Spiractinospora alimapuensis: one gene and its partner. The protein of the gene in region 2 interacts with the protein of the main gene of each other region in a pairwise test. Links are inferred from orthologs where the notes say so. Each region holds a gene or a part of one and is shown on either strand. Other genes may lie near its edges.

What was found.
Region 1: the proteins of rpe (region 2) and eno interact in binary tests that used the Escherichia coli proteins (3 or more experiments, as listed by UniProt). The link is inferred for Spiractinospora alimapuensis from one-to-one orthologs.

The regions. Positions count from the first base shown.
Region 1 is NZ_CP072467.1:4,661,806-4,671,663, reverse strand. Bases 3,048-6,041 are described here. They hold eno (phosphopyruvate hydratase), read right to left. Parts: upstream 5,190-6,041; coding sequence 3,906-5,189; downstream 3,048-3,905. Other genes in these bases: J4H86_RS21910 (sulfite exporter TauE/SafE family protein), read left to right, coding at 5,373-6,041; J4H86_RS21920 (FtsB family cell division protein), read right to left, coding at 3,425-3,838; J4H86_RS21925 (DUF501 domain-containing protein), read right to left, coding at 3,048-3,299. Outside these bases: J4H86_RS21935 (NAD(P)/FAD-dependent oxidoreductase), read right to left, coding at 93-1,478; J4H86_RS21930 (Ppx/GppA phosphatase family protein), read right to left, coding at 1,792-2,763; more of J4H86_RS21925, read right to left, coding at 2,766-3,047; more of J4H86_RS21910, read left to right, coding at 6,042-6,299; mazG (nucleoside triphosphate pyrophosphohydrolase), read right to left, coding at 7,299-8,042; J4H86_RS21895 (SurA N-terminal domain-containing protein), read right to left, coding at 8,050-8,814; mfd (transcription-repair coupling factor), read right to left, coding at 8,956-9,858. UniProt on the Escherichia coli protein: Catalyzes the reversible conversion of 2-phosphoglycerate (2-PG) into phosphoenolpyruvate (PEP). It is essential for the degradation of carbohydrates via glycolysis.
Region 2 is NZ_CP072467.1:1,120,998-1,130,615, reverse strand. Bases 2,824-5,577 are described here. They hold rpe (ribulose-phosphate 3-epimerase), read left to right. Parts: upstream 2,824-3,735; coding sequence 3,736-4,419; downstream 4,420-5,577. Other genes in these bases: J4H86_RS05215 (bifunctional 3,4-dihydroxy-2-butanone-4-phosphate synthase/GTP cyclohydrolase II), read left to right, coding at 5,443-5,577; J4H86_RS05220 (riboflavin synthase), read left to right, coding at 4,757-5,374; J4H86_RS05230 (DMT family transporter), read right to left, coding at 3,229-3,549; J4H86_RS05235 (TetR/AcrR family transcriptional regulator), read right to left, coding at 2,824-3,226. Also shown: J4H86_RS05245 (LysR family transcriptional regulator), read left to right, coding at 1-842; J4H86_RS05240 (serine hydrolase domain-containing protein), read left to right, coding at 1,015-2,631; more of J4H86_RS05235, read right to left, coding at 2,663-2,823; more of J4H86_RS05215, read left to right, coding at 5,578-6,705; ribH (6,7-dimethyl-8-ribityllumazine synthase), read left to right, coding at 6,731-7,243; J4H86_RS05205 (PH domain-containing protein), read left to right, coding at 7,236-7,694; J4H86_RS05200 (AAA family ATPase), read left to right, coding at 8,121-9,074; J4H86_RS05195 (vWA domain-containing protein), read left to right, coding at 9,077-9,618. UniProt on the Escherichia coli protein: Catalyzes the reversible epimerization of D-ribulose 5-phosphate to D-xylulose 5-phosphate.

The DNA of each region.
Region 1 (9,858 bases), 3.5 Mb from region 2 along the record:
AAGGGTTCCACTGTGGTAAAGACAACTGTGTGTTCGGATGACTACGGCGGGTTCGGGCAGCGTTCGCCGTCCTCCCCCGCCGACGGGTGTACCTACCGGGGCAGCAGTTGTCCGTCCTCCACCACCGGCTGGGCCGCCTCCTCGAAGGGCTGACGTGGATCACTCAGCTCGGGGAGCGCGGCGACGTCCCGACGGAGGAACATTCCCAGCGTCCAGTCGGTGAGGACCCGGAGCTTGCGGCCGAAGGTCGGCAGTGCGGACAGGTGGTAGCCACGGTGGGCGTACCAGGCGAGACGCCCAGTGAGCTTGATGCCGCCGAGCATCTGTGCCGCGCCCTTGTGCAGCCCGAGCCCGGCGACGGCCCCCAGATTCTTGTGGCTGTAGGGCGTGAGCCGGCCACCACGAAGGGTGGCCACGATGTTGTCGGACAGCACCTTCGCCTGCCGCACGGCGTTCTGCGCGTTCGGCGGGTAGTAGGTTCCCGGCTGGTCCAGGACCGGCACCTGGGCGTTGTCCCCGGCGGCGAACGCCTTGGTGGTGTCGCGGATGGTGAGGAACTCCGTGGTGTCCACGTGCCCGCGCGGGCCGCGTGGCAGGTCACTGGCCTCGACGATGGGGCTGGGCTTGACGCCGGCCGTCCACACGAGGGTCGCCGCGTCGAACTCGGTGCCGTCGGAGAGCACCATGTGCTGGTCGACGGCGGACTCCAGACGAGTGGAGAGACGCACGTCGATACCCCGGAGCCGTAGCTGGTTCAGGGTCTTGCGCCCCACCTCGGGCCCCACCTCGGGCAGGATCTGGTCGGCCGCCTCGACGAGGTAGAAGTGCAGGTCGTCGATTCCGATGGACGGGTAGAAGCGGGTGGCGTCGCGGGCCATGTCCTCGAGCTCGGCGATGGCTTCGGCGCCGGCGAACCCGCCTCCGACGAACACGAAGTTCAGGGCCTTCTTGCGCAGCGCCGGGTCCTCGGCCGAGTCGGCGATCGCGAGCTGCTGCAGGACGTGGTTACGGAGGTAGGTGGCCTCGGTGATCGTCTTGATGCCGATCCCCCACTCCGAGAGTCCCGGAACGGGCAGGGTGCGCGACACCGCGCCGGCGGCCATGACGATGTAGTCGTAGGCGATCTCTCGGTTCGCCCCCGCCTCGGGTTCGAACTCGACGACGCCACGTTCGTGGTTGATGCGGACCACGCGACCAGTGAGCACCTTGACGCGCTTGAGCACCTTGCGCAGCGGCACCACGATGTGACGGGGCTGGATGCTTCCCGCAGCCGCCTCCGGAAGGAACGGCTGGTAGGTCATGTACGAGCTGGGGTCGACGACCGTGATCCGCGCTTCCCCCGCGCCCAGCTTGCGCTGAAGGCGCAGCGCGGTGGTCATTCCCAGGTATCCCCCACCGACGATCAGGATGTGTGGGATGCGTGCGGCCTCGTCGCCACCAGGGACGACTCGGTAGTTCCTCTCCTGGGTTGCGCTCATCTGCGTCAGTCCTCCTGCGTCGCAGACCCACCCCGACCGGGGTCGTGAATATTCGAAGAATTTTCTCGAACGTCACGTTGGGCCCTAGTTCCGGGAAGAATTTTGGTCTGGCTTCCCGAACATCCAATGGCAGACCTGCCATCCTCGCTTGTGCATTCTTTCACAAGCTCATGCCGCGAGGAAAGACCGCATCAAGTGGTTTAGACCATAATATGCCAGCCGGACACGCCGTTTGGCCAGGTCAGAGACCTGTTTATGTGATCTGCGCGGCGACTGCGGTGACCCGGCTCACGCTGAGTGAGCGGGCACGGGCTCAGACGTGGAGCAGGCTGAACGCGACGCCGTCGAGGATGTCGTGCTCGCTCGCCACGAACTCCCCCGCCTTGGTCCGTTCCACGGTGCGCTGCAGGATCAGCGCCCCTGCCCCGATCACGTCGACTCGTCCCGGGTGCATGACCCCCAGCGCGGCGCGCTGGTCCCGTGGCATCGCCAACAGTTCCTCGGCGATGGAGCGCGTGCGGTCCACGGAGACCCGCGCGTGGTGGATCTCCTCGGGGTCGTAGGCCGGCAGGTCCAGGGCGATCCCCGCGACCGTGGTGGCGGTCCCGGCCACGCACACCACCGTACGGGCCTCGCCCAGTGGAACGACCTGGGACACCTCGTCCAGTGCGGCGTCGACGTCGGCGGTGGCGGCGGCGATCTCCGCCGCCGAAGGCGGGTCCTCGCGCAGGTGACGTTCGGTCATGCGCACACAACCGATGTTGACCGAGCGTGACGCCCGCACGATCGTGTCGGCGTCGTCGGAGTGCTGCCCGAGGACGAACTCCGTCGACCCGCCGCCGATGTCGACCACGAGGAAGGGCCGCTGGAAGTCGTGCGTGGCCTCCAGTTCGGCCGTGGCACCGAGGAAGGTCAGCTCGGCTTCCTCCTCACCGGTGATCACTTCCGGATCGACGCCGAGGATGTCACGAACACCGCGGATGAGCTGGTCCCGATTGGACACGTCGCGACTCGCGCTGGTGGCGACCATCCGCACCCCGGCGCTGGAACGCTCCACACCGTGCGCGTCGATCACGGTGGCGAACTCGCGCAGCGCCGCGAACGTTCGCTCCAGGGCCTCGGGAGCGAACGCTCCCGTCCGGTCGACCCCCTGGCCCAACCGCACGATCTCCATCCGGCGCACCAAGTCGACCAGGGTGAGGTCCTCGCTCTCCCCGTCCACCTGCTGCGTGATGAGAAGCCGAATCGAGTTGGTGCCGAGGTCGATCGCTGCGACGGGATCCATCTTCACTCCTCAGTCCCGGCCTCGGTGCCGTCCTCGTCGGACGAGGCGACACAAGGACCGTCAGTCCACCACGGTTCCAGCATGTCCAGAGCCTCGCGACCCAGGGGGTTCTCCCCCGGGGCGGCCAGCTCGTGGGCGACCAGCGCGTGCAGGCACTTCACGCGGGTCGGCATTCCACCCGTGGTCTGCATACCCGGTGGGAGGGGTTCGATTCCGTCCTCCGCGGCGAGCTGATCCCGGTCGGCGCGGTAGGACTCGTGCGCCTTGCCGTAGGCCTCGCGAAGCTCCGGGTCGGTCGCCAGGCGCTCGGTCATCTCCCGCATCACACCGTTGGCTTCCAACCGCCCGATCGCGGAGGCCGCCCGCGGGCACGTCAGGTAGTAGAGCGTCGGAAACGGGGTGCCGTCCTCCAACCGCGGCGCTGTCCGCACGACGTCCGGCTGCCCACAGGGACACCGGTGCGCGACGCCCCGTACCCCCCGCGGCGGCCGCCCCAACTGCGTGTGGATCGCGGCCACATCCTCTGCTGTCGTCACTCCGGCGAGGCTACCAGCAGTCCGGTCCCACACCTGATCAAATGCGCGGGACGCGCCAAACCCGACGGAAGGGACGGGACGCCGCGCCGCCGGCGCTGGCACGGTACGTGAAACCGCCTCGCCCGTCAGCGGGGGAGGGGTTGGGCGTCGGGGATGCCGTCCACGGGGGCGTCGGTGGTGTCGGCCTCGCCGACGGAACGCCAGAGCCGGGCGAACCAGGTCTCGGCGGAGTCGCCGTCCTGGACCTGGTCTCCGGTGTCCTCACTGTTCTCGTCGACCACGACGTAGACGTTCTCGCCCGGGTACTGGTAGTAGAGCCGGGTCCGGGCCTCCTGTTCGACGTGTTCGTCGGAGGTCAGGTCCTCTCGGCGCTGCTCCAGGTCGGCGACGCTGTCCTCCAAATGCGCCCGTGTCTCCTGGAGCTGGGCGATCTCCGACCGCTGCGCGATGTACTCGCGCAGCGGGTAGGCGAGGCTGAGCGTCACCGCGCACAGCACGAGGGCGAGGATGGCGGCCCGGCTCGTCAGTGCCGGTCGCACCCGCTCCTGGCCCGGTCCCGCCCGGCGAGCCGGGCGGGATGGTCGCGTCTCACGCTGTGCCACTCGCTCAGCCGTCCGCCTGGAAGCGGGGGAAGGCACGGGCGCCGACATAGTCGCCGGCGTCGTCGAGCTGTTCCTCGATCCGCAGCAGACGGTTGTACTTCGCGACGCGCTCACTGCGCGCCGGGGCTCCCGTCTTGATCTGACCAGCGTTCGTGGCCACCGCGAGGTCGGCGATGGTGGTGTCCTCGGTCTCGCCGGAACGGTGGCTGATCATGCACTCGAAGCCGCTGCGGTGCGCCAGGTGCACCGCGTCCAGCGTCTCCGACAGGGTGCCGATCTGGTTGAGCTTCACCAGCAGGGCGTTGGCGGCCCCTTCGGTGATGCCGCGCTCCAGCCGCTCGGGGTTGGTGACGAAGAGATCGTCGCCGACGATCTGCACGCGGTCGCCGAGCTGGTCGGTGAGGTGCTTCCAGCCCTCCCAGTCCTCTTCGAACAGGGGGTCCTCCAGCGACACCAGCGGGTAGGCGTCCAGGAGTTCGCCGTAGTAGGCGGTCATCTCCTCGGCGCTGCGAGAACGGCCCTCGAACTGGTAGGCGCCGTTGTCGTAGAACTCGCTGGCCGCGGCGTCCACGGCGAGGGCGATGTCGCCGCCCGGGGTGAAGCCGGCCTTCTGGATCGCCTCCACGATCACGTCCAGCGCGACGCGGTTGCTGTCCAGGTTCGGGGCGAACCCGCCCTCGTCGCCGACGCCGGTGGACAGGCCGTGCCCCTTCAGGACGCCCTTCAACGCGTGGTAGACCTCGGTCCCCCAGCGCAGCGCCTCCGCGAAGGTCTCGGCACCGATCGGCGCGACCATGAACTCCTGGATGGCGACGTTGGTGTCCGCGTGGGCACCACCGTTGAGGATGTTCATCATCGGCACCGGCAGCCAGTGGGCGTTGGGGCCACCCAGGTAGCGGTAGAGGGGCAGCTCCGCCGACTGCGCGGCGGCGCGGGCCACCGCGAGAGAGACGCCCAGAGTGGCGTTCGCACCCAGGCGGGACTTGTCGGCGGTCCCGTCCAGGTCGATCAGGGTCTGGTCGACCAGACGCTGCTCGTCCGGCTCGGCGCCCAGCAGCGCGGGCTGGATCTCGTCCTCGACCGCGGTGACCGCCTTCTCGACGCCCTTGCCGCCGTAGCGCTCGCCGCCGTCACGCAGCTCGACGGCTTCGAATTTCCCGGTGGAGGCACCGCTGGGAACCGCGGAACGAACATCCGTCCCGTCGTCCAGCTCGACTTCCACCTCAATCGTCGGATTACCGCGGGAGTCCAGGATCTCCCGGGCAGTCACACTCTCGATCGACGGCACCGTTGTACTCCTCAGTTCTGTGGAAGGGGGTGACCTCGACCCCGACTCACTGCCGCCGGAGCCACCGGCCCTTGCCCGAGCATCGCATGTGGCGTGCCAAGGTGAGCCTATCGACACAGGGCGCACCCGTCGTCCCGGTACATTTCCCACACGTGTCCGCTCGTGGGCGGGGTCCCGTCGTTGGTGGCCGGAGAGAACCAGGAGGAGCGCGTGCAGGGCTTGGTGGTGCTGGGAATCCTCGGCTTTCTCGCACAGCTCGTCAACAGCAGCCTGGGCATGGGGTACGGCGTCACGTCCACGTCATTCCTGCTGGCCATCGGTACGGTGCCGGCCCTGGCGTCGGCGACGGTGAACCTGTCCCAGGTCGGCTCCCAAGCGGTGTCGGCGCTCGCGCACTGGCGGTTCGGGAACGTGGACTGGCGGGTGGTGCGCGGCGTGGCGGTCAGTGGGGCGCTCGGGGCCTTCGGCGGGGCGTTCTTCCTGAGCTGGCTGTCGACGGAGGCCGCACGGCCTCTCATGACGACCATCCTGTTGGTGCTCGGCTGCTACGTCCTGGTCCGGTTCACGGTCTGGGGACCGCCCAAGGACATGGTCGGACGGGTGCTCGCCCATCGGTTCCTCGCACCACTGGGGTTCGTCGGGGGTTTCATGAACTCCACTGGTGGTGGAGGGTGGGGCCCCATCGGGACGTCGGCGCTGCTCGCCACCGGACGGCTGGAACCGCGCAAGGTCGTGGGATCGATCAGCGTCGCGGAGTTCGTCGTCGTGCTCGCCGGCAGTGCGGGTTTCGCGTTCGGTCTGGGCCTGGGCAGCGTGAACATGGGCTGGGTCGGCGCGCTGCTGCTCGGCGGAGTGGTCGCCGCGCCGATCGCGGCGTGGTTGGCGCACCGGATCCCCGGACGCATGCTCGGCCCTCTGGTCGGCGGTCTCATCCTCACGACGAACGCGCACAACGTGATGCGCATGGAGGCCTTCACGATGCGCGCCCCCACACAACTCGCCGTCTACGCGGTGCTCCTCCTGGCATGGGGCGCGGCGGTGCTGTGGTCCACCCGGGAACACCTGCGACACCAACGGGACACCGAGCCGGCACGGTCCCCGGCCGCCTGACGGGCCCGAGGCGTGTGGACACGCGGCGCCTGTGAGCCGGCTCGGGGCCGTCGTGTCCGCCTCCGGCCAAGGACGCTCCGGCGGGTCGCCGCTCACCGTCACCACTGCCCTGAGTGCATGCCCCGTAGCCCCGACTCCCCCAACCCCCGTATACCGCGCAACGCACAGATCCAGGCCGTCCGACCGGCGTGATTCGATCCGTCCGCCGACGCGCATCGCCGCCATGACCGGATGAACCACTTCGCCACCTGGACGAATATGGCGCTTCGACCCCTGTGCGGCGTGGTGCCGCCGCTTCCGGCCAGAGCCGCCCAGCTCCGCGCGCTCCACAACGCGGATAATGGCCACGGCCCGATCCGTCGCGCCCCGGTCGAACCCGTGCCAGGGACTCACCCACGGCGGACACGGATCTCCACACCGCAGTCCCATCCCCGGCCGGATTCGGCCGGACGGAGCGGACGACGATTCCACCGACGAACACGGCCGAGACAGCGCGCCCCTGGGCGTGCGTGAGGGAACGCGGGTCGTGGCCGTCCGCGCGTGCGCGGGCGTCGAGGCCACGGGCGGCGGCGCGCAGGTCCATCTCCGGGTCGAATCCGGCCCGGCGTTCCGCGGCGACGGCGTCGAAGAGGGCGGCACCGGTGCCGTCGCCGCCGGCGATGCCGAAGGAAACGCCGCCAACGCCCCGACTCCGCGCGGTCCCCACTTGTCCGACCACGGCCACTCAGCCCCGCGCGATCCAGTGCTCACGCCACTGGACGTGCGTGAAAGCACGCGGCTCGTGACCGTCCACACGTGCGCGGGCCTTGGCCCCACTGACGCTGGGCGTCGTCGAAGAGGGTGGCACCGGTGTCATCGCCGCCTGCGATGAGGTCATCAGGGATCCCGTTACGCCCGGCACTTCCGCAGCTCGCGTGCGAGCAGGAGCGCCAGTTGGCCGAAGGGAACGCCGCCAACGCCCCGACTCCGCGCGGTCCCCACTTGTCCGACCACGGCCACTCAGCCTCGCGCGCTCCAGTACTCGCGCCACTGGGCGTGCGTGAGGGAACGCGGGTCGTGGCCGTCCGCGCGTGCGCGGGTCTCGGCCGCGCGGACGCGGGTGTCGAAGCCACGGGCCGCGGCGCGCAGGTCCATCTCCGGGTCGAATCCGGCCCGGCGTTCCGCGGCGACGGCGTCGAAGAGGGCGGCACCGGTGTCGTCTCCACCGGCGATGAGGTCCTCGGGGATCCCGTTACGCGCGGCGCGCTTCTGTAGCTCGTAGGCGAGCAGCGCCGCCGGTTGGCCGAAGGGGACACCGGCGACGACGGAGGCGTCCTCCTCGCCCTTGGCGGCGCGTTCGGCGGCCTTGATCGTCTCCCAGTTCGCGCGAACGTCGTCGACCCCCTCGACCTGGGTCTCGGCGAAGACGTGGGGGTGGCGCCGCACCAGCTTCGCGACGATCGCCGCGGCGACGTCGTCGATGGTGAAGCCGTCGTCGCGTTCCTGGGCGACGCGCGCGTGGAACACGACCTGCAGCAGGACGTCGCCCAGTTCCTCCCGCAGCGTCGCGGGGTCACCGTGTTCGATGGCCTCGACGGCCTCGTAGGCCTCCTCGACCAGGTACTTGGCGAGAGTCTCGTGGGTCTGTTCGGCGTCCCACGGGCACTTCACGCGCAAGGTGTCCATGACCCGCACCAGGTCCAGCAGGCGTGCCCCCAGCTCGGGCTGGTCGTCCGACGGCGGACGGGCCGAGGTCGCGGGCATCGACTCGTCACTCACCGCTGGCTCCCTGGAGCTCCATCATGTCCTCGAACGGGTTGCCCGTGTCCACGGCCTCGTCGGGGTCCCAGCCGGCCGTCGTGGACGCGCTCGCGCCCTGGTGCATCCCCAGGGTCTGCTCGTCGAACACGCCGTACCGCCCGCTCACGTCGACGTCGGTGACGTCCATCTGCTCCTCGACGCGGGTGGAGATGCGCTGCTGCACCTCCTGGCCACGCGTCTGCGGCCAGAGCTGCTGCATATTGAACTCAACGAACTCCTCCAGTTCGTCGCCGTCCAACCCTTGAAGGGTGCCCTGCTCCCGAACCTGGGACTCCACTTCGGCCTGGAGCTGCGCTTCCTCGTCGGCGGGCAGCATCGCCGTCATGAGGATCTGGAACTTGGCGAACTCGTCCACCGAGTCGGGGCCGATCCCGTTGGCGGCCAGGGCCTGGGGACCACCCAGCTCGTCGACCTTCGCGTCCAGGGCGTCCTGGCTGACGTCGATCCCGTCGTCCTCCGCGATGGCGTCGAGGAGCCGCTCGGCCACCCATCCGCCGACGGTGCCGGCCGCGATGGCGGTCCGGTCCTCCTCGGTGAGATCCATCCCGTCAGGGAGGGTCTCGGAAAGGTCCTGGATCTCCGAACGCACCTCGTCGTGGGTGAGCCGGTCGTCGCCGACGACGGCGACGGCGCCCGCCTGCTGCGGGGAACATCCCGCGATCGCGATCAGGACGGCCGCTCCCAAGGAGCCACAGACAGCGGCGGAGACACGCACGATTGAACGACCCTTCTCACGGCGACAGCGGGCACACGTGACGCACACAACACACGACGCGCATCAGCTTAGGGGGAATCGATCAAGTTCGCCGCATCGGTCCCGGCGAACCCGTCGCCGCCGGGGTTGACACGACGGGGGCTACTCCAGCACGGCCTCCACGAGCTCCGTGCACCACCGCAGCAGCTCGAGGTCGCGCAGTGGCTTGCCGGCCAGGCCACCGGCCTTGGGGATCGGCACCAAGAGCGTCTGCGTGGCCTGCTTGAGGATCGCCTTGGGGTACATGCGCCTCATACGTAGTTGGCGCGACTCCGGCAGCTCACCCACCGGCGCGAACCGGACCTGGTTCCCCTGGAGAACGACGTCGGTCAGGCCGACCTTCTTGGCTCGGACCCGGAACCGTGCGACCTCCAAGAGGTTGTCGACCTCCTGGGGCGGCTCCCCGTACCGGTCCGAGAGCTCCTCCCGGATGGCGACGATGTCCTCCGGTCCCCCGACGCTGGCGATCCGCTTGTAGGCGTCCAGGCGCAGCCGCTCCCCGGGCACGTAGTCGTGCGGAATGTGGGCGTCGATCGGGAGCTCGACCTTGGTCTCGACCTCCTCCTCGACCGGACCCCCCGTCCGCAGCTCCCGGACCGCCTCGCCCACCATGCGGACGTACAGGTCGAAACCGACGCCGGCGATGCTCCCCGACTGTTCCGCGCCGAGGATGTTGCCGGCGCCGCGGATCTCCAGGTCCTTCATCGCCACGAACATGCCCGCGCCCTGTTCGGTGTGCTGGGCCACCGTGGACAGGCGTTCGTAGGCGGTCTCGCTCAGCGGCCTCTCCGGCGGGTAGAGGAAGTAGGCGTAGGCCCGTTCCCGGCCACGCCCCACACGCCCGCGGAGCTGGTGAAGCTGGGACAGCCCGTAGGTGTCGGCGCGGTCCACGATCAGGGTGTTGGCGTTGGGCACGTCCAGGCCCGACTCCACGATGGTGGTGGACACCAGGACGTCGAACTTCTCCTCCCAGAAGTCGACCATCACCCGTTCGAGCTGGCTCTC
Region 2 (9,618 bases):
TGCATATGACGCCGTCGGCGGTGTCGCAGCAGTTGGGGAAGCTGGAACGGGAAGCCGGTCACCGGCTTCTCGAGCCCCAGGGGCGTACCGTGCGCCTCACCCACGCCGGGCGTGTGCTTTCGGAACACGCGGCGCGGGTCCTCGGTCAGCTCACCAAGGCGGAGAGCGATCTCGCGGACCTCCACCACGACGTCCTGGGGTCGCTGCGCCTGGGAGCCGTGGGCAGCGCGGTGCGCGCCCTGCTGCCAGACGCGTTGGCCACGCTGACCCGCCGTCACCCTCGGCTCAGCCATTCCCTGCGCGACGGGGAGGTCATCCACCTCCTGCCCCGCCTGCTCGACGACGCGCTCGACCTCCTCGTCGTCGAGAGTTGGTCGAACCGTCCGTTGACGCTCCCCGCCGGTCTCTCCCGTGCCCTGTTGATCAGTGAACGGGTCGACGTCGCGTTGCCGGAAGCCCATCACAGGGCCGGTGAGGACACCGTCGACCTGGGACACCTGGTTGAGGAGCGGTGGACGAGCTGCCCACCGGGGACGGAACCCTACGAGGCCCTGGTCCAGGTACTCCGTGGGCAGGGGGTCGAGCCTCGGATCCCGTACTGGCTCGCCGAGTTTCCCAGTCAGCTCTCACTGGTCAGCCACGGCCTCGCGGTCGCGCTCATCCCCGACATGGGTCGACAACCCACACCGCCGGGAGTGGCCTTCGTGTCGCCTCGCCAAGACCTGCGCCGCGAGATCCACGCCGTGTGGCGGACCGCCGCGGCGGGACCGCCGGTGCGGGCGTGCCTGGCGGCCCTGGGGGCGACGCCGCTCCCGGAGGCGGGCGTCCCGGTGTCGGAGTGAGCGCGCACCACCCGTGTCGGTGGGTACGGATCGTCCCTGGTCGCCAGGGGTGTGATGACGTCTGTCATGGTGAGTCCCCTCCCTCCCGTCACATTCGGGGCGTGCGTGGGGCACCGCCGTCGCGTGACAGGCACGTCTACCGACAGATCCACGCCATTGGGACAGTGTCGTCATGACCGTTGAGAACTCTCCCGAGGCCCCATCCCCTGAGGTGACCCCAGATCCGTCGAAGCTCACCCAGAAGCGTGCCGCCCGCCAAGCTTCGGCGTCGCGGCGCGTCTGGCTGGCCGCGCTGCTGGTCGGCCTCCTGGTCGGCGCCGTCGCCTATGTCGCGATACCCAACTCGGGAGGGGCGGACTTCGAGCTCCGTGGTGATCGGGAGCTGGCCGACAGCGTGGTCCACGCCCTCGACGGTCGGGACCGTCTCGCCCAGAGCATGGTGGTCACGCGGCAGAGCGGAGACGGGGAGGCGGAGGTCGTCAGCGGCGGGACCACCGACGGCGGCACCGAGCCCGACGTCGACACGCCGTTCGAGACCGGGTCGATCTTCAAGATCTTCACGGGGATGACCCTCGCCGACATGGTGGAGAACGGCGAGACGGACCTCGACCGGACCCTCGGCGAGGTCTTCCCCGAACTGGAGTTCGCCGACCCCGCCGTCGCCGAGGTCACGCTCCAGGAGCTCGCGACCCACACCTCCGGGCTGGCGGAGATCCCCGCGGAGGCGATCGCGGGGGCGACGTACCGGTCGTCGACTGCGTTGGACGCCTTCCGGCACCTGCCCGACCCGGTGCGGTCTCTGGAGACCACGCGGCTCGTCGAACCCGGGGAGTGGGTCTACTCCAACTACGGCTTCGCGGTGCTGGGCGAGGCACTGGCGCGGGAGAGCGGCCAGGACTACCCAGAACTGGTCCGGGAACGTGTGTTGGACCCCGTGGGGATGGACGACACCGTCATGCTCGGCACGGATGTCGACACGATGCCCGAGGGCGGGGCGCCGCCGCGAGTGGAGCGGGGCGCGCCCGCGACCACGTGGTCGGCGTCGACGTACGTGGCCGCGGGAGCGGGAACCTGGACCACCGCCGCGGACATGGCGCGGTTCCTCAACGCCGTGCGGGACGGGTCGGCCCCCGGCCTGTCCTCCCTGGACCAGGCCTGGCAGGGCGACGGGGACCTGGACTTCGGTCACGGGCTGGGCTGGTGGATCATCCCGACCTCGGACGGTGACGACGTCGTGGGACACGGCGGGACCACCAACGGGTCGATGGCGTTTATGGGCTACCGCGGGGACACGGCGGTCGTGGCCCTGTCCAACACCATGCTCGTCGACATGGCGCCGTTCGCCGCCGCCGCGCTGGGCGTGGACGACGTGCCGCCGGCGCTCCAGGGCCTCCCCACGAACCAGCCGTCCCTCGTCGTCCAGACGCTGCTCATGATGGTCGTCCCGGCGTTGTTGGCGATCACCCTCATGCTGCGCCGTCGCACCCTGATCGGCCAACGCCCCCTGGACCGGCTGCGGATCATCTCCATGCCACTGGGTGCCCTCGCCATGATGCTCCTTGCGTTGCGCCTGGGCAGTCTGGCTCTCGTGGGGCCCGTCGTGTGGGCGCTCTGCCTGGCGGTGGTGGTCGCGGCGCTGGTCGTGGGGATCGGTCTGTGGCCGTACACCCCCACGGTGCGTGCCCGCTTCCGATGGCTGCGCCTGACCTGCTTCGGCCTGTCGGTCATGGTCTCGCTGGTGATCGGCGTCGCGATGGCCTGGGCCCTGGGAGCGGCCTACCTGAGCTGAGCGGGGGCCCGCCGGTGGCGGTGCTGGAGCCTCACGGGGTACGGGTGAGGTTCTCCAGCACCGCGAGCACGTCGGCGGGGTCGGTGCCCTCGCCCACGCTCAGGGTCCGGAGGAAGAGGCCGTCCACCGCGGCCGAGACTCCCCTGCGTCGCACCGGGTCGGTCACGATGGGCAGGAGGAACGCGTCGATGGCGTCCAGCCACCGCGAGAGCTCCTCGCGCATGTCGGGGCGCCGCGCCGCCATGACGAACAGCTCGTACTCCGCCGCGGTGTGCGCCCGGTGGGTGTCGCTGGCCTCCGCGATCATCTCGGCCAGGAGCTCCAGGGGTCGCGCGGCGGTCGCGAACTCCTCGAGTCGGGCGAGGTAGGTGTCGTTGGTCGCCGTGAGGGCCGCGACGAGCATCTCGTCGATGGTGGGGAAGTAGTAGGTCACCGCGCTGGGCGGGACCCCGGCCTCGCGGGCGACCTCGCGCTGGCTGACCGCGCCGGCGCCGTCGCGCTCGATGACCCGCATGGTCGCGTCCAGGAGTTGGCGACGCCGGCGCATCCCCTTACGGAGTCGCCCGTCGCTGAGCTCGGCTTCCTCGGTCGGCATGCCTAGTGATTGCCACCCATCTCCAGTGCCACGACCCCCGCCACCACCAGGACGATACCCATGACCTGGATCCAGGTCATGCCCTCCCCCAGGAAGACCGCTCCGACGATCGCGACCAGGGCCACGCCGAAGGCGGCCCACACTCCGTAGGCCACGCCCAGAGGCAGGTCGCGTAGTGCGAGCGAGAGCAGGTAGAAGGTCCCGAGGTAGCCGACGACCACGACGATCGACGGGCCGAGCCGGGTGAAGCCGTGACTGAGCTTGAGGAACGTGGTCGCGATGACCTCGAGGACGATGGCGAAGCCGAGAAGGATCCAGGGCATGATGCGGCTCCAGTGGGGACGAGCGGTGGGAGAAAACTGAGCGATTGCTCCAGATGTTACGGCCGCCGGTAAAGTGGAGCGAACGCGCAAGTTTGTGAGATGGGTCTCGCCGGTCCCCTCGCCGCACGGGGCCACGGAGCCGCGCCCCGGAGCCGAGCACCGAGCGGTACGGCTAGACTCCCGGGCGTGGCGATCCAGATCTCTCCCAGCATCCTCAGCGCCGACTTCGCACACCTCGCTCGCGAGGCCGAAGCGGTGGCGACCTCCGCCGACTGGCTTCACGTCGACGTGATGGACTACCACTTCGTACCGAACCTGACCCTGGGGATCCCGGTGGTGGAGTCGCTGAAGAAGGCGGCGTCCCTTCCCCTGGACTGCCACCTGATGATCGCCGACCCGGACCGGTGGGCACCGGACTACGCCGAGGCCGGCGCCGGGAGCGTCACCATCCACGCCGAGGCGGCCAGCGCCCCGGTCCGCACCCTGCGCACGATCCGCGACGCGGGCGCCCGCGCGGGGCTCGCGCTGAACCCGGCGACCCCGCTGGACCACTACACCGGCCTCCTGGAGCAGGCCGACATGCTGCTGCTGATGACGGTGGAGCCCGGCTTCGGCGGACAGAAGTTCCTCGACCTCGTACTCCCCAAGATCCGGGCCGCGCGCGAGCACGTCGAGGCCCGGGGGACCGAGCTCTGGATCCAGGTCGACGGCGGCGTCGACGCCGAGACCATCGGCCGCTGCGCCGAAGCCGGAGCCGACGTCTTCGTCGCCGGATCGGCCGTCTACGGCAAGGCCGACCCCGACGCGGCGGTCCGTGACCTGCGGGCCCGAGCCGAACAAGGGCTCTCCGTCAGTCACCAGCACCGCTGAGGGCGACACCCCGCCACAGAACCCCGAGTCCACGGTGGGGCGTGTGAGCCACCTCTCCGTGTCGGGAACAGATCCCCATGGCACACTTGTTACAGCAAACGTTCAACGCGTGCTCCGGGGTCGGTGAAAATCCGAACCGGCGGTGACAGTCCGCGACCCGGCCGATGCCATCGGCCGGCTGATCCGGTGGAATTCCGGGACCGACGGTGAAAGTCCGGATGGGAGGCAGCGCGCGGGGGGTCGTTTCTCGTGCGCGTGCCGACACGTGAACCAACCCCGGGGGCGACACAGTCCCGACATCCCGGAGCCGTGCCCAGCGATGGAACGGCGGGAAGAGATGTTCACCGGGATCGTCGAAGAACTCGGCGAGGTCGTCGACGTCGCGCACGCGGCCGAAGGCGAGACCACACGCCTCACAGTCCACGCCCCTCACGTCACCACGGACGCGAAAGCCGGAGACTCCATCGCGGTCAACGGCGTGTGTCTCACCGTGGTCGATCCCGGCGACGCGCGGTTCAGCGCGGACGTCATCCCCGAGACCCTGGACCGATCCACGCTGGGAGCCCTCACGGCCGGCGCGCGCGTCAACCTCGAACGCGCGGCACGGGTCTCCGACCGGCTCAGCGGCCACATCGTGCAGGGCCACGTGGACGGAACCGCGGAGGTCCTCGGCCGGGTCGCGGACGGCAACGCCGAGAACGTCCGTTTCTCCCTCCCCACCCACCTGGCCCACTACGTCGTGGAGAAGGGCTCCATCACCGTCGACGGGGTGAGCCTCACTGTCGCCGCCGTGGACGACGAGTCGTTCACCGTGGGTCTCATTCCCACCACCCGCGAGGTCACGACACTCGGGCGAGCCGCGGACGGCGCGTTCGTCAACCTCGAGGTCGACGTCATCGCCAAGTACGTCGAACGAATGTTGGGTCCGGGAGCGCGACGGGAGGCGCAGCGATGAGTCATACGGCCGTCGACCACGCACACACCACAGCAGACGCGGCACGCGCAGCACAGGGGGCACAGGCCATGACCGAAACCGAGGCACCTCGCGGATCGGCGCCCGGAGACGACGTCGCACTGGACTCGGTCCACGACGCGCTCGCCGACATCGCCGCCGGCAAGCCCGTGGTCGTCGTGGACGACACCGACCGCGAGAACGAGGGCGACATCATCTTCGCCGCGGAGAAGGCGACGCCGGAACTGCTCGCGTTCATGATCCGCTACACCTCCGGGGTCATCTGCGTCCCGCTGCCCGGCGACGAACTGGACCGGCTCGACCTCCCGCTGATGGTGGAGCACAACGAGGAGAGCCTCCGCACCGCCTACACCGTGACGGTCGACGCACGCCACGGCGTCAGCACCGGGATCTCCGCCGCCGACCGCGCGCACACGATCCGGCTGCTCGGGGACGCGACCAGCCAGCCCACCGACTTCGTGCGGCCCGGGCACATCTTGCCGCTGCGCGGCCGCGCTGGGGGAGTCCTGGAACGGCGCGGACACACCGAAGCCGCGATCGACCTGGCACGGCTCGCTGGCCTACGCCCGGCCGGAGTGCTGGCCGAGGTGGTCAACGACGACGGAACCATGGCGCGCCTGCCTCGGCTGCGCGAGTTCGCCGACGAGCACGGACTCACCCTCGTCTCGGTGGAGCAGCTCGTGGACCACCGGTTGCGCACCGAGAGCCAGGTGGAGCGAGAGGTTGAGACGCGCCTGCCCAACCGCCACGCGCAATGGCGCCTGGTCGGCTACCGGGGACGGATCGACGGAGCGGAACACCTCGCCCTGGTGCTGGGCGACGTCGCCGACGGCGAACCGGTGACGACCCGCATCCACTCCGAGTGCCTCACCGGTGACGTCCTGGGATCCCACCGATGCGACTGCGGCACCCAGCTCGACGCCGCGATGGAGAGGATCGCCGAGGAGGGCCGGGGGGTCATCGTCTACCTGCGTGGCCACGAAGGACGCGGGATCGGTCTCCTGCGCAAGCTCGCCGCCTACCGCCTACAGGACGCCGGCGCGGACACGGTGGAGGCGAACCTCGAACTCGGCCTGCCCGCCGACGCGCGGGAGTTCACCGTCGCGGCCCACATCCTCGTCGACCTCGGAGTGCGGGGGGTGCGCCTGGTGACGAACAACCCCCGTAAGGTCGAGAGCGTGGCGGCCGGCGGAGTCTCGGTCGTGGAGCGTGTCTCGTTGCCAACGGTCGTCACCCCCGACAACCTGCGTTACCTGCAGACGAAGCGGGAACGTCTCGGGCACGAGCTGCCCGGCGTCGCCGCCGTCAACTGACGCACCAACAGCCACGGAGGAAGCAGTGAGCACAACCGGACGGCCGGGAGAAACACCGGTGTCCGCGCCGGCGGATCTCAGGGTCGGAATCGTCGCGTCCCGCTGGAACGCCGAGATCGTGGACCTCCTCCTGGCGCACGCCACGGAGGCGGCGACGGAGAGCGGGGTGTCGGCGCCGACGGTGGCCCGGGTCGCCGGTGCGATGGAGATCCCGGTCGTCGCCCAGGAGCTGGCCCGCACCCACGACGCGGTCATCGCTCTGGGCTGCGTCGTGCGGGGGGCGACACCCCACTTCGACTACGTCTGCCAGTCCGTCACGCAGGGGCTCACCCAGGTCGCGCTGGACACGGCGACCGTCGTCGGCAACGGCGTGCTGACCTGTGACACCCAGGAGCAGGCGCGGGAACGCAGCGGCGCGCCGGGGTCGATCGAGGACAAGGGGCGGGACGCCACCCTCGCGGCCATCGACACCGCCACTGTGCTTCGGACGCTGCGCGCCGACGCCCAGAGCCCGGTGGGGGAGTCGGTCCGTGGCTGACGACTCCGCGAACACCACTCTTCCCATGGTGTGGCGGCCTCGCCGCATCCGCGTCGTCATGGGCGTCCTGGCCGTCGCGATCATGGTCACCCTGGTGATCCTCGCGGTGATCCTTCCACCGAACTGGACCATCGTCGACCGCGTCAGCCTCGTGCTGTTGGGCCTTGTTGGCGCGGTCGTCATGGGTTTCCTCGCCCGAGCGAGCATCACCGCCACCGAGGACGGCCTGCGGGTCGTGAACATCATCCGGACGTGGATCCTGGAGTGGCCCGAGATCGTCGACGTCCGCATGCCCGAAGGCGAACCCTGGCCCACCCTCGACCTCGCCGACGGCACGTCCATCGTCGCCATGGGCATCCAACGCAGCGACGGCCCCCGTGCCCAGGACGACCTCGCCCAACTCATCGCTCTCCTCCACGAACGCGGCGAAGCCCAGGAACCGGAGATCTAGTACGGCGACGACAGATCGTGACGTTCGCGTCTTCGGTCATGGCTGATACGGGCTCGCGACCGCCGGGACGGCGTTCGCCCGTGTCGGTTCTCTCGGACAGCCACCCAGGATGCCCGTCACGGATCGCCGTGCGAACCGAAGCCCGGGCCCCTGCTGGGGCAGGATCCGCGAGGCAGCCCCAGTAGGGGCGACAGCCGCTCCCCAACCGAGAGCCTTCGAGGACACAGCACCGAGGCACCAGCCCCAACCCCGGCCGGCGCGGCGTCCTGGCCACGCGGGCCGGGCCTCAACGCGACATCGCCGACAGCCCACTCCTCGTCGGCCCCTCGGGCCTGCGAGGACGTACGGCGCCCGACCCGGCTACTCCCGGAACGCGAGTGGGGAGAATAACCTGGCATCAGGGCGGACGACGAAAGGTGGGAGCACATGGCGGCCGAGCCGGGTGGTACGGAGGCGATCGGCTCTCCCGACGCGTTGGTGCGGTTGCTCGACGCCCAGGACTACCTGGCCGACGAGGGGACCGCGACCGCGGCGTTTCTCGCGCTGCGGATGGGGCGACCGCTCTTCCTGGAGGGAGAGCCGGGCGTCGGGAAGACGGAGCTCGCCAAGGCGATGGCGGGCGTGCTGGGCACCCAGCCCATCCGCCTGCAGTGCTACGAGGGCATCGACGCGAGCCAGGCACTCTACGACTGGGACTACCCCCGCCAGCTTCTGCACCTGCGCGCCGCCCAGGCCGCGGGGGTGCACGACACCCAGGAGCTGGAGCGTGGCCTGTACGACCGCCGGTTCCTGCTGACGCGGCCACTGCTGCGCGCCCTGGGCGGGGAGGATGAGTCCGCTTCCGCCGCGCCCAGTGTCCTCCTCGTCGACGAGATCGACCGCGCCGACGACGAGTTCGAGGCGTTCCTGTTGGAGTTCCTCTCCGACTTCCAGGTGTCGATCCCGGAGTTCGGCACCGTCCGCGCACACACCCCACCCGTGGTGATCCTGACGTCCAACCGGACACGCGAGGTGCACGACGCGCTCAAGCGCCGCTGCCTGTACCACTGGATGGCCCACCCCGGCTTCGAGCGGGAGGTCTCCATCATCCGGCGCCGACTGCCGGAAACCACCGAGGTACTGGCGAAGGAGGTCGCCGCCACGGTGCAGCGCCTGCGCGACCCCGCCGACAACGGTGCCGAGTTGCTCAAGCCCCCCGGAGTCGCCGAGAGTATCGACTGGGCCCAGGCCCTGGCCGCCGTCGGGGCACGACGCCTCACCGCCGACGCCGCCGCCCGCACCCTGGGCGCCCTCCTCAAGCACGTCGAGGACCACGAGACGGTCCGCGCCCGGCTGTCGGCCCTGCTCGACAATCCGGACGCCTCGGTGGTGGGAGCCTAGTCGTGTCCACGGCGCGGGACCACTCGACACCGGAGCCACGCTCCGGCGACCCCGACGTGATGCTGCTGGGGTTCGCCCGCGCGCTGCGCGCCGCCGGCGTTGGAGCGGACCAGCACCGAACCCACACCCTGATCGAAGCCGTCGCCGAACTCGACGTCTCCCGCCCTCGGGACGTCTACTGGGCCGGACGCCTGGCCCTCTGCTCGACCGCCGAAGACGTGGCACGCTACGACGCCTGCTTCGCGTACTACTTCTCCACCGAGCCCCTCCCGCGTCCCACCACCGAGACCGTGGCGGTGCCGCAGGTGCGTCCGGCCATGTGGCAGCCCGAGAGCGCGCCCGGCCAGCAGGAGGAGAGCGACCCCGACGAGGCGACGGCCGCGAGCGACGCCGAGGTGCTGCGCAACCGGGACATCGCCCAACTCAGCGTCCCCGAACGGGCCGAGGTCCAGCGGCTGCTCAGCCTCATCGCGGCACGCCGCCCCAAACGACGCACCCGCCGGCTCACCCCCGCCACCCGGGGACAGCTCGATCTCGGTCGCAC